Regions from separate parts of the Vibrio celticus genome, predicted to be linked through region 1. Evidence: riboswitches for the same ligand, from Rfam matches in the RefSeq annotation. Region 1 holds a riboswitch; each other region holds the start of a gene.
The links. Region 1 has a riboswitch for thiamine pyrophosphate ahead of thiD (bifunctional hydroxymethylpyrimidine kinase/phosphomethylpyrimidine kinase). Riboswitches for the same ligand answer to the same signal wherever they lie in the genome.
Positions count from the first base shown of each region.

Region 2: another riboswitch for thiamine pyrophosphate. It lies ahead of thiB (thiamine ABC transporter substrate binding subunit); the one in region 1 lies ahead of thiD (bifunctional hydroxymethylpyrimidine kinase/phosphomethylpyrimidine kinase).
Region 3: another riboswitch for thiamine pyrophosphate. It lies ahead of thiC (phosphomethylpyrimidine synthase ThiC); the one in region 1 lies ahead of thiD (bifunctional hydroxymethylpyrimidine kinase/phosphomethylpyrimidine kinase).

Region 1 covers NZ_AP025464.1:884,841-889,357, forward strand. Annotated here, with positions in the region: gene OCV19_RS19905 (ABC transporter permease) at 1-671, opposite strand, end outside; gene OCV19_RS19910 (ABC transporter ATP-binding protein) at 664-1,422, opposite strand; gene thiD (bifunctional hydroxymethylpyrimidine kinase/phosphomethylpyrimidine kinase) at 1,412-2,305, opposite strand; TPP riboswitch at 2,403-2,514, opposite strand; gene OCV19_RS19920 (DMT family transporter) at 2,613-3,530, opposite strand; gene OCV19_RS19925 (helix-turn-helix domain-containing protein) at 3,616-4,344, opposite strand.
Region 2 covers NZ_AP025463.1:366,970-371,486, reverse strand. Annotated here, with positions in the region: gene thiP (thiamine/thiamine pyrophosphate ABC transporter permease ThiP) at 1-581, opposite strand, end outside; gene thiB (thiamine ABC transporter substrate binding subunit) at 662-1,654, opposite strand; TPP riboswitch at 1,708-1,827, opposite strand; gene OCV19_RS01765 (flavin prenyltransferase UbiX) at 1,871-2,494, opposite strand; gene mpl (UDP-N-acetylmuramate:L-alanyl-gamma-D-glutamyl-meso-diaminopimelate ligase) at 2,533-3,891, opposite strand; gene fbp (class 1 fructose-bisphosphatase) at 4,162-4,517, shown strand, end outside.
Region 3 covers NZ_AP025463.1:31,512-36,028, forward strand. Annotated here, with positions in the region: gene OCV19_RS00145 (multicopper oxidase family protein) at 1-1,233, shown strand, start outside; gene crcB (fluoride efflux transporter CrcB) at 1,334-1,717, shown strand; TPP riboswitch at 1,780-1,878, shown strand; gene thiC (phosphomethylpyrimidine synthase ThiC) at 2,009-3,958, shown strand; gene OCV19_RS00160 (thiamine phosphate synthase) at 3,958-4,517, shown strand, end outside.

The DNA of each region.
Region 1 (4,517 bases):
AGCCCTTCACTCGAACCCACCCACTCCCCGACGACCGCGCCAATTGGGGCAATAACCACCGCTACACGAATGCCAGACGCTAATGTTGGCAGCGCAGCAGGCAGTTGGATATAACGCAGTAATTGCCATTTCGATGCGCCCATCGTTTTGGCAAGATCGAGATAGCCTGTCGGTGTATTACGTAAGCCGTCGTAGCAACATGTGGTCACAGGGAAGAAGATAATGATCGCCGCCATCACCACTTTTGAGGCGATGCCATAACCAAGCCACAGCATCAATACTGGCGCAATCGCAAACACAGGGATCGCTTGACTAGCGATTAAGATAGGTAACAGCCAGCGTTTTAGTGGTTCGAACATCAACATCTGCAGGGCGAAAAATAGCCCCATCGACAAACCGAGTAGCAAGCCAAGTAAGATCTCTTGCGCAGTCACCCATGTATGTTTGAGTAACACATCGTAACGTTCGATTAGCTTAATAAAGACTTCTGCAGGCGCTGGCAGAATGAAGCTCGGCATCTCGAAGATAACGACCACCATTTGCCATAAACCGAGAATCACAGCACTGCTGATCATCAAACGCATAACGGGATTCATCTGACGAGGGCGTTCAGTGCTAGCCTGTATGTCGGTTGAACGAGCCCCAACTTCGCTTCGCGTTAGATCATTCATAGTCACGCTCCAACTGATCTAAGATCGCTTGTTGTAACTCAGCGCATTCACCGTCTAACACTCGTGGTGTTGATGTGAGAGGCACAGATAAAGACTGAGCATTCGCAGGTGTGCCTTGCAACACATACAAATTATCCGCCAAGCGCACCGCTTCTTGTGGATCATGGGTGATCAACACAACGGTTTTACCTTTTAGCAGTTCACACGCTAAACTTTGCAGCTTGTGTCTTGTTACCGCATCCAGCGCAGAGAACGGCTCATCCATCAGCACGACTGGCTTGTCTTGCATTAAGGTGCGAGCCAAAGCAACACGCTGGCGCATGCCACCAGACAACTGATCCGGCATCGCATTCGCATAATCAGCCAAACCAACTGCAGCTAACAGCTCTAGTGCTTGGTTGGTTTGCTGTTCTTTATCAGAAACTGGATTTTGAAAGCGATGACTCAGGCATACATTGTCGATAACCGATAGCCATGGCAGTAACAAGTCTTGCTGTGCCATGTAAGCGATGCGGTCCGTTAAAGGCAATTCATCGGACGTTGCCAATGTACCCTGCCACTCCACCTTGTCGTCCAGCAAGCCTGCCAGATAACGCAATACCGTAGTTTTTCCGCAGCCACTTCGACCCAACAATACCGTCCACTTACCTGCGTTTAAGCTAAGCGACAACCCAGACAAAGTCGCGTGCTCGCTGTCGTTATAACGTAAGGAGGCATTGCTGAGCTGAACACCAACCGTATTAACGGACATTACCGTGTCCAGCGAAGAAGTGATTTACCGGGCCATGACCTTGACCGACTTGTAACTCATCAGCGTGAGCAATCGCGCGAGAAATGTATTGTTTGCCTAGGTCAACAGCTTCTGCCAGCGTGTTGCCCTGAGCCAAGAAAGAAGCAATGGCAGATGAAAGCGTACAGCCCGTGCCATGGGTGTTTTTAGTCGGGAAACGCTTCGCGCTAATCAAGGCAGACGTCGTCGGGAGAATCAGTAGGTCGTTACTGTTCTCATCCTTCTCTAAGTGGCCGCCTTTTAGGAGTACCGCTTTCGCCCCCAAAGCACGTAAGTCTTCAATCATGCCCTGCATTTCAGCTTCGCTTTCAGGTACTGGCTTGCCTGTTAATGCCGCGCCTTCTGGCAAGTTAGGAGTAATGATGTCTGCCAGCGGAATCAGTTCTTGCTTTAGCGTGGTGATAGCCGAGTTTTCTAAGAGAAGGTCACCACTTGTCGCGACCATTACAGGGTCAATCACAAGATGCTTAGGTTGGTACTGCTTAATTTTGTCAGCGACGACTTTGATGATTTGCGAATCAGCCAACATGCCGACTTTTACTGCCACGATATTCAGATCAGTAAAAACCGCATCTAACTGACTGGCAACATGGTCGAGTGGAATAGGAAAAATGGCGGAAACGCCTTGCGTGTTCTGAGAAGTGATCGCGGTAATTACCGAACAAGCAAAACTACCTGTAGCAGACATAGCTTTAATATCAGCTTGAATACCCGCACCGCCGCCACTGTCTGAGCCAGCGATCGTCAATACAATCGGAGTGTTCGTTCGAATCGAACCATCAGCAGAGTGCTGTGAAACTGAGGTTTTTGGTGTTAAATCTTTTGAAATAGAACTGTGTGTCATTGTCGCTCCTACTATCTTACAAGACGTAGGAGAACGAACACCGATCGAAGGAGAAGTCGCAATAGATTCATGAACAGTCTTCATGAGTGCAGACGTAGATCGAGTGCTTATAGTTCCCTACGCCAGTGTTAACTGAATCAGGTTCAACGGGTCTCGACTAACGATCTCAGCAAACACCAAATAAGGTATATGCCCCCCGACTATTGATAGCGATAGTAACAGCACTCTCACAACTGAGATACTGATTTTATTCAATTATAAGAATTACGCATGAATAAATTTCAATTAGGCATTACAAAACAAATACTTATAACGTTCCTTTAGCTGGCTTCGACTGTATCAACAAGCACAGCACAATCAGAAACATACCTAGCCAACCTATAAAAGGAATCAGCTCACCGACAACGCAGACGGCAAGCACCGCTGCAACTACTGGTTCAAACAGAGTCAGCAGATTGGCGCTACTCGCGGTCACGTGGCGTAAACCAAAACTGAACGCGATATAGCCCAAGCATTGTGGAATTAACGTCAGATAACTGATGACTAATACGTTAATCTGCGAGGAAAACAGGTTCTCCCCCGTAAACCAGAGCGTTGGTAGCAACAGCATCGCACCAAGGCCAAAAATACTGCCCATCGCCGCTTGAGACTCAATGTCCTTGTCTATCAGTGCTTTTGTCGCCCAAGAATAAATGGCGTAACACAACCCTGCTAGCAAACCTAAAGCAATACCCAACAGCTTGAGATCATCACCTGACTCATTCGTAGATGAAGATTCTGAAAACACCAACAACCCAATACCCACCACACCAATCGCAAAGCTAGTGAACCAACGTTTGTTGATATTATTCTTTTTGCTAATCAGACACTCTAACAATGCCGAAAAGAAAGGTGCGGTTGCAATCGAAACCACGGTACCAATCGCCACGCCTGATAATTTCATTGAAGAATAGAAAGCTAAAGGATAGATCGCCAAAGCCAAAGCGCTCACTGCCAACAGCTTCTTGTTCTGCAAAAGTTTATCGAAGGCGAGTAGGATTTTTCGATACGCTAAGCCCGCTTGCATTAGGCCGCCGACCCCCATAGAGAAAGCACCAATCGCTAATGGGCTTAGATCAGGAGCAAAACTTGCGGCGGTGCCTGTCGTGCCCCATAAAATGGAAGCAAAGAAGATGGCTAAAGTGCCTGTTTGGAATTCGTTAACGCGATTGATGGTAAGATTCATTTCTATTACCTAATTTTCAGTTCTGAAATAGATAATAGTGAAGATTGATAAAAGTTAGTTTGCCGAAAGGACGCTATTGTTGTTTCTAAAGACTCTCTTTCATTGAGCCTAGAAACGCCCTTGGGGACATTCCAAAGTGCTGAGAGAAGCGACGACTGAAAGCAGAAACATCACTATAACCCACATTTTCAGCAATCAATTGAACCGGTAAATCAGTATGAGTTAACAAGGCTTGGGCTTTCTCCATACGATAGCGAGTGATGTATTTAAGCGCACTGATGCCCAGGCACTCTTTGAAGCGTTTTTTAAATTGAGTGGGGCTCAAACAGGCCGTTTCTGCAAGTTGTGAAATGGATAACGGCTGCGTGTAATTATCCGCGATCAGTCTTTGTACCGCCCGGATTCGAGGATCGATGTTCTTGCTCACTTGTTGTTGCTCTAACAGCAGTGAAAACACATCCACGATTGATGACTCAATACCGCTATCGACCTGATATTCCAGCTGCTTCTCAACAAACAACAAGAAGCTCATCAAAGGTGGCGTTATCGTGAAAACCGAGAGCTCATGCTCCAACAAGTGCTGCGGCAACTCCGCCATATCCGCGACAATAAACCGCGCCGCCTCATCCGCCTTAAACGCATGCGCTGTGGTTACCGGAATTACGACACATTCGCCCACGGCCACTTTGCCGACATACCCCACCATCTCGATATTGATACTGCCTTGGATCGGCAATACCAATTGGTGATGGTCATCATGAGCATGGGTATTAAATTGCTTGGTGTAAGATCGAATGCTTAAGCTAGATTTCATGAGCAACGCCGGAGTACATTTCGCTAGATTAAAGTAATAGAGACAACGTTACATTATCACTTCCCTAGAGTCACATTCAATGCTCATCAAATTCATGCTAGCTAGGTGACATGATCAAAAACGACCTCCAAATAAGAGGCCGTTTTGATTAAAAAGCGTCATTCACATAAAGG
Region 2 (4,517 bases), on a different replicon from region 1:
CCACAAACATGTGGTAGTTGTTGTCTTAAACGCGGCCATTCGACCCATTTAAATTTATTCCAATGACTCATACCCAAATGAGCACACAACTTATGTTGCTCGGCAGGCACGGTATCCAAACCCTGTAAAAGCAGGCGGCTAGCATAAGGCAGATTAAAGAAGACATGCGCCAGCAAAATGCCATTCAAACCATAAATCGAGAATGGTAATTCAATGTCGAAGTTAGCCAAAAATTTAGCTAACCAGCCACTGTTGCCATAAATCGCGAGCAAGCCAAATACACCGACCAACACAGGCAGAACCAAAGTCGACGCGAACAGTCTTAACAACAAAGCTCGTCCAAAAAATTGCCTGCGACACAGAGCGTGAGCAACGGGTATAGCAAAGCCAACACTCAGCACAGTTGAGAGTATCGCTTGATAAAAACTGAATTTCGTTACATGCCAATAGTAAGGATCTGACCATACTTGGCTGATATCAAGAGAAGGGGCATTGCTAAGCAATGCCCCAACTGCTGAAACCACGAAGGCGGTAATGAGTATCGCAACCCAGATCCCGACCGTAGGTGTTTTCTTTATCATAAATTAATTATTTACCGTAAATGGCCCAAACATCACGAATGAGCCTTTAAGTACAGGACGCTCATCTTTTTAATAGTAAGTTAAAAAGTAAGTGCACTCTGCCATTCGCGAATCCAAGGCTTGCGCTTAGCGGCAATTTCTTCAGGCGTAAAGCTCAGAGCTTTCTGCGGTACCGTTAACTGCTCGAACCCTTTTGGTAGTTCGATGCCAGTCACTGGGTACATCCAGTTGCCCGTTGGCATCGCTGATTGGAATTCGTCACTTAGGATAAATGCCATAAACTCATCGGCAAGTTTTTCGTTCTTACTGCCTTTGACCTTAGCTGCCACTTCCACTTGAGTGTAATGACCTTCTTCAAAGCTTGCTGCTGCGTACTTAGAATCACTTTCTGCAATGATGTGGTAAGCCGGAGAAGTCGTGTAAGACAAGACTAAGTCCGACTCGCCTTCTAAGAACATAGAGTAAGCTTCAGACCAACCTTTAGTCACAGTAACCGTTTTCTGAGCGAGCTTCTTCCACGCCGCTGTCGCTTCATCACCGTAAACAGACTTCATCCATAGCATCATGCCTTGACCTGGCGTTGAAGTACGTGGGTCTTGGTAAATAACCTTGAGGTCATCACGTTGCTCAACCAGCTCTTTCAAACTCTTAGGCGGGTTGGCTAATTTCTCTTTGTTATAGATAAACGCAAAGTAACCAAAATCATAAGGAACAAAGGTGCTGTCGTTCCAACCGTTAGGAAGTGTCACTGATGACGTATCAACACTGTGCTCAGCCAATAAGCCCGTCGCTTTCGCCTCAGCCATTAGATTGTTATCTAGGCCTAACACGATGTCTGCTTTGCTGTTACCACCTTCAAGACGCAAGCGGTTAAGAATAGACACGCCATCTTCTAGCGCGACAAAATTCACATCACAGCCACACTTTTCTTCAAATGCTTTTTCAACGGCAGGACGAGGGCCCCAATCCGCAGCAAAAGAATCATAGGTATATACAGTTAGAGTATTGTCTGCAGCAACGGCAGAAAAAGAGATGGCTGTAGTAACAGCAAGAGTTGTTAATGTGAATTTCACTGGACGCTCTCCATGGTCTGAGCGGCACAGGTTTGAGGGAGGAGAACGGTAGAAGTTGGTCCTAACTCAATTCCTACGCCAGCATTATCTGGTTCAGGTTTACGGGTCCCAAGCACTTGCTTGATCTCAGCTCGCATTCATTATTTGAATGGTTCGCTCCCCGATGAGTGTTCAGAATTGTAATTCGAATTTTAACAATAAGCTATCAAGTTTGGATCAATTACGTTGATCGTAACCCCAACGTGGCACTAAACCTTGCTCAATACCAAGATGATCCAAAATACGCGCCACCATAAAATCGACTAGATCTTCGATCGACTTAGGTTGGTGATAAAAACCCGGAGCCGCAGGCATGATCGTCACACCCATGGTCGAGAGTTTGTGCATATTCTCGAGATGCAGCGTAGAAAATGGCGTCTCACGAACCACCAACAGCAGCTGGCCTCGCTCTTTCATAACCACGTCTGCTGCTCGCTCTATCAGGTTATCTGATAGGCCATGAGCAATTGAAGCTAAGCTTCCCGCAGAACATGGACACACCACCATTTGCTTCGGTGCTGCAGAGCCAGAGGCAACCGGTGAGAACCAATCATCTTTGCCACACACCACCAGCTTTTCTGGGTCGCAACCTAAATGCTTAACCAAAGCTTGTTTCGCAGCATCTGGCCCAGCAGGTAACTTAAGTTCATGCTCAGTCGCCAACACCACTCGCGCTGCCGACGATATCAACAAATAAACCTGATAATCTGCCGCCAATAGGCATTCAAGTAAGCGCAGTCCATAAGGCGCACCAGATGCGCCTGTGAAAGCAAGGGTTATAGCTTGATCGTGTTTTGTCATGTTCTCAATTACTTCAAATTATAAGGTCTTGGATGCCGTTAGCCCTTGAGTGCCAACGCATCCAACAGTTTTTGGTGAATACCACCAAAGCCACCATTACTCATTACCAAGATTTGGTCGCCCGCTTGTGCCTCTGAGACAATTTTAGCAACGAATGCGTCCATGTCATCACTCACGTGTGCGGGTTGATGGCACGCATCGGCCACGTCTTGTACAGACCAATCAATGTTATCCGGTTGGAATAAGTAGGTAGAATCCGCCTGCTTGAGCGAATCAGCCAAGGTTTCTTTGTGCACACCACGCTTCATGGTGGCAGAACGAGGCTCTAAAACGGCAATGATTTTCTTTGTGTCGACCTTATTACGTAAGCCGCCGAGCGTAAGTTCAATTGCCGTTGGGTGATGAGCAAAATCGTCATAGACAGAAACGCCTGCCACTTCGCCTTTAAACTCTAAGCGACGCTTGGTATTAATGAACGTCGCCAGTGATCCACATCCTAAATCAGGCGTGACACCAACATGTCTTGCCGCCGCAATCGCCATCAAAGCATTGTTGACGTTATGATCGCCAACCAAATCCCAATCTACGGTTCCAACACATTCGCCTTGGAAGTACACCTCAAATTTAGAGCCGTCTTTAACTAACTTCTTGGCATTCCAATCACCGAGTTCACCACTCGACTCAGTTTCACTCCAGCAGCCACGGGATAACACATCTTGGATCGCGGTATCTTGCTTCGGTGAGAAAATACGGCCATTACTTGGCACTGTGCGAACCAAATGATGGAACTGTCGCTTGATTGCCTCAAGATCATCAAAGATATCTGCATGATCGAATTCGAGATTGTTCATCACTAACGTTCTTGGGTGGTAGTGAACAAACTTAGATCGTTTATCAAAGAAAGCACTGTCGTATTCGTCAGCTTCAACCACGAAGAACATGCTTTCACCAAGGCGAGCTGAGATACCAAAATTACCCAACACACCACCGACAAGAAAACCCGGTGCGTAACCACAGTCTTCAAGGATCCAAGCCAGCATGCTCGATGTTGTTGTCTTACCATGCGTTCCGGATACCGCCAGAACCCAACGCTCATGCAACAAGAACTCTTGCAACCACTGCGGCCCTGAGGTGTATCTAAGGTTGTTATCCAATACATACTCAACACACGGGTTACCACGGCTCATCGCATTGCCAATGACCACTAAGTCAGGTCTTGGTTCTAACTGGCTCGGGTCGAACCCTTCAATAATCTCAATCCCCTGAGACTCCAACAAGGTGCTCATTGGAGGATAAACATTCGCGTCACTACCAGTAACCTTGTGACCTAATTGACGAGCCAATACCGCAGCACCACCCATGAAGGTGCCACAAATTCCTAAGATATGAATATGCATAAATTGCTTCCAAACGCTTGGCTAAATAAACGATGCCTAATTAAAACGGCTTGCACTCATTATCATTAAATGGCGATTAAAAGCGAGCGGCAATGCAAAACAAATTGAGTCGACATTGTAAGTGAGATCTGTGTCGCTTAGTTCATTACCATTAAAAAGATCTAACCTTTAGAATTTAGGTAAGCGTCTAGATGAATAAAGCCCACTCAAGAGGCCGAATCTACAGTGCTCAAATCCCCCCTAATATTGAGAGAAGTTTAAGGAAATAACATGTCTGAGATGCGCACCCTTGGTGAGTTCATTGTTGAGAAACAGAGTGACTTCCCCCATGCAAGCGGTGATCTATCATCCCTTTTGTCGTCTATTCGACTTGCTGCAAAAATTGTTAACCGTGAGATCAACAAGGCTGGCCTAGTCGACATCACTGGCGCTGTTGGTACAGACAACGTGCAAGGTGAAGAGCAACAAAAGCTAGACCTTTACGCGAACGACAAATTTAAAGCGGCTCTAGAAGCTCGTGACCAAGTTTGTGGTGTTGCAAGTGAAGAAGAAGACGAAGCTGTCGCCTTCAATAAAGAGCTCAACAAAAACGCAAAATACGTTGTACTGATGGATCCACTAGATGG
Region 3 (4,517 bases), on a different replicon from region 1:
ACGGGGTTTGAGACTAATATTCTAGGCTTTAATGGTCAGATTCCAGCGCCAACGATTCGGTGTCGCCAGGGGGAGAAGGTAACAATCCGTTTTACCAACAAGCTATCAGAACCGACGACTATTCATTGGCACGGTTTAAGGATTCCTATCGGAATGGATGGAGTACCTTTCTTAAGCCAACCACCGATCATGCCTGGTGAAACATTTATTTATGAATTTACGCCACCAGATGCTGGTACGTTTTGGTATCACCCACATATGAATAGCGTTAAACAGCTTGGTATGGGCTTGGTTGGTCTTATTATCGTAGAGGAGAGTATCCCAGTGCCGTTTGATGAAGAACACGCACTGATGCTTAAGCATTGGCATATAGATAAGAAAGGCCAATGGAAAGATCTAATGATCCCACGACTCAGTGCCCGTATGGGTACGCCAGGAGAGTGGAGTAGCGTTAATGGAATACATGAGCCTGCCTATCAGTTAAAACAACATGCAACGACCAGGCTGCGTATCGCAAATGTCGATAATACGATCACTTACCCTATTGCTGTCGAAGGGGCAGAGGCATGGGTGATTGCCATTGATGGTAACCCTGTAAAAACGCCTTATAAACTGACTCAACATAAAATTGGCCCAGGGATGCGAGTGGATATTGGATTGATAGCACCCAAAGCCGGTGGGCGAGTGAGCGTCCTTCAAATGAAAGGACGCTTTCCTTTCTCTTTGTGTGAGTTCGAGGTTGTAGATTCAACCCTTGTTGAGAATCGCTCTCTACCTTCTTTACCCCTTAATCCTGTGACCAACTTAGATTTGGTTAATGCAGAAGAAATTGACTTTTTATTTGAATGGGAAGGGGCGGTTTCTCCAGTATCCAAAGATGGAAAATCTATGCCTAAGTTTTGGCTAACTAATAAACGAGCATGGGAGGGGATGAGCAAAGATAATATCCCTGAACCTTTGGCGACTTTAGATCTGGGAAAAACCTATATATTCGATCTAAAGAACGTCACTCAATACCATCATCCTATCCATATTCATGGACATACTTTTACAGTACTCGAACTTGACGGGAAGAAAGTTGAAGAACCTTTCCATACCGATACAGTGTTACTTGGAAAAAATGGCCGAGCTAAAGCTGCATTTGTAGCCGACAACCCTGGCCGCTGGATGTATCACTGTCATGTTATAGAACACATGAAAACGGGTTTGATGGGATATATTGAAGTTAAGTGACACCTGTAACGTTTAATATTTGCGCATGCATTCTTAGTTTCTACCCTCGCTTTTATCGGCGTTAAAGCTAGAATATAGGGATTATTGTTTGGGAGGATTCATGGGTCAGTTATCTATTCTAGGTTTTATCGCCATCGGTGGCGCGTTTGGTGCTTGTTCACGTTACTTGATTTCAGAGTTATGCGTTGTGATGTTAGGGCGTGGTTTTCCTTACGGTACGCTGACTGTTAACGTAATTGGCTCTCTGATTATGGGATTGCTCATCGCCGCGTTTGAAAATGAGATGGTTGCGACGGAGCCGTGGAGACAAATTATCGGTCTTGGTTTCCTTGGAGCCCTGACGACATTTTCTACGTTTTCGATGGATAACGTGCTTCTTATGCAGCAGGGTGCGTTTTTCAAGATGGGGCTCAATGTACTGCTCAATGTGGTTCTCAGTATTTCAGCCGCATGGATCGGCTTCCAACTTCTGATAAAGTCTTAAAACTTTCTTACGATTTGTTAACAACTCGACTTGGTTTATCCAAGCCGTTTTTATATACTCGATCGTACTTGTCGGAGTGCCATATGGCTGAGACCGTTAACTCGGGATCCGTTGAACCTGATCAGGCTAATACCTGCGAAGGGAACAAGAGTAGATATCTAACTAGAATCCTTCTAGAGATCTATCTCCAGATCACAACTGCATTTTCTTGCTGTGATCCCTCTTGTAGCATCTTATCCGTCAAGCATTTTTATCCCTATAAATAATGGCTAAAAGCCAAGGAAAAATGCTATGTCGAGTCGTAAACAAGCAAGACTGGAAGCGAAGAATTTCATTGATTCTTTATCCGTGCAACCTTATCCAAATTCAAAAAAAGCTTACATCCACGGATCTCGCGAGGACATTCAAGTCCCTGTACGAGAAATATCACTAGCAGATAGCCTTGTTGGTGGTACCAAAAAAGATCCTGTATTCGAACCTAATGCGCCAATTCATGTATACGACACCTCTGGTGTTTATACTGACCCTATGCACGAAATTGACCTTTACAGTGGCCTTCCTAAGTTACGAGAGCAATGGATTGAAGAGCGTGGTGATACAGAACTGTTAGACGATGTAAGTTCTGTCTACACCAAAGAGCGTTTAGAAGATGAAACTCTAGACGACCTTCGTTACGGTAATCTGCCTAGAATTCGTCGCGCCACTGGCGATCAATGTGTTACTCAGCTGCACTATGCTCGTCAGGGAACTATTACTCCTGAGATGGAGTACATTGCGATACGTGAGAACATGGGACGTCAGAAGTTTGCTGATGAGCAGCTGAACCACCAACACCCTGGCCATAACTTTGGCGCAAACCTGCCGAAAGAAATCACCCCTGAGTTCGTGCGTAAAGAAGTCGCTGAAGGCCGAGCTATCATCCCGTCGAACATTAACCACCCTGAATCCGAGCCGATGATTATTGGCCGAAACTTCTTAGTTAAAGTGAACGCCAATATCGGTAACTCTTCAGTAAGTTCTTCGATTGAAGAAGAAGTTGAGAAGTTAGTATGGTCAACTCGCTGGGGTGGAGATACCGTGATGGACCTTTCTACCGGTCGTAATATTCACGAGACTCGCGAATGGATCTTACGTAATAGCCCAGTACCAATTGGTACGGTTCCTATGTATCAAGCGCTTGAAAAAGTGAATGGCGTTGCGGAAGACCTTAACTGGGAAGTGATGCGCGATACTTTGATTGAACAAGCAGAGCAGGGTGTTGATTACTTTACTATCCACGCAGGCTTATTGCTTCGCTACGTTCCTATGACCGCTAAACGTGTGACTGGTATTGTCTCTCGTGGCGGCTCTATCATCGCTAAATGGTGTCTTGCTCATCACCAAGAAAGCTTCCTTTATACCCACTTCCGTGAGATCTGTGAGATCTGTGCGAAGTACGATGTCGCTCTGTCATTAGGTGACGGTCTACGTCCAGGTTCGATTGCTGATGCCAATGATGAAGCTCAATTCTCCGAATTACGTACTTTGGGTGAGTTGACTAAGGTTGCTTGGGAATACGACGTGCAAGTGATCATTGAAGGTCCTGGACATGTGCCAATGCACTTAATTAAAGAGAACATGGACGAGCAGTTAGAGCACTGTCATGAAGCACCGTTCTATACATTAGGTCCATTGACTACCGATATTGCCCCTGGTTATGACCACATTACCTCTGGAATTGGCGCGGCCATGATTGGTTGGTACGGCTGTGCGATGCTCTGTTATGTAACCCCTAAAGAGCATCTAGGCTTACCAAACAAAGAAGATGTGAAGACTGGCCTGATTACTTACAAGCTGGCTGCACACGCTGCAGACTTGGCTAAAGGACATCCGGGTGCACAAATCCGAGATAACGCTTTATCAAAGGCACGTTTTGAATTCCGTTGGGAAGACCAATTTAACCTAGCTCTTGACCCGGAAACTGCGCGCTCTTTCCATGATGAAACCTTACCGCAAGAGTCGGGGAAGGTTGCTCACTTCTGCTCAATGTGTGGCCCTAAATTCTGTTCAATGAAGATCTCTCAAGAAGTTCGAGAGTACGCGAAAGACACTGAACAAGTGGCTGCTGATCAGGCTATAGAAATTAAGATGCTTGATAATCCGTTGGAAGGGATGCGTCAGAAATCACAAGAGTTCCGTGATACTGGCTCTGAACTTTATCACCCAGCAGTAGGCGCAAAAGAAGCTCAATTAGAGGAATAATGACAGTGAAGATTCTTATCCCATCTCAAAATATTGAGCTAACGGGAGAGGTGCAAAGCTGTCTATTAGTTGCTAAGCGACAAGGCTTGGCAACCGATGCAGTTGAGTTGGGTATAAGCCCAACTCAATGCTTCTCCATCGTTGATGCTCAGCAAGCGTTATCTATTGGTTTTGCTCATGATGTTGATTCATTGGCGGAGTGTCGCTCAAGTGAGCTTGATCATATCGTTGATTACAGTCATTCAGTGGCGCTAGCTGATATCCGCTGTGCCTTGGAACAAACTCCGAATGCTATCTATATCGGTGTCTTAGATGACTCAGCTGTATTGGATCTCTGGTCACAGCTAGATGCTAATCGTGCTATCAGGAATGAAACTCCAGCTCATCAGGAGTTAGATAGTAGTGGCCACTTTGCTTGGTTAGTTACTTTGTTGGCATTGGAGTTCCCATTAGAAGATGCACTGGTTTTGGCTCGCGCAGCATCTAATGTTTCACGTGGAACATGGCCAGCAAACTATCAAAACTTTCCTATTCCCGTTCTCGAAGATGAGCTACTGGA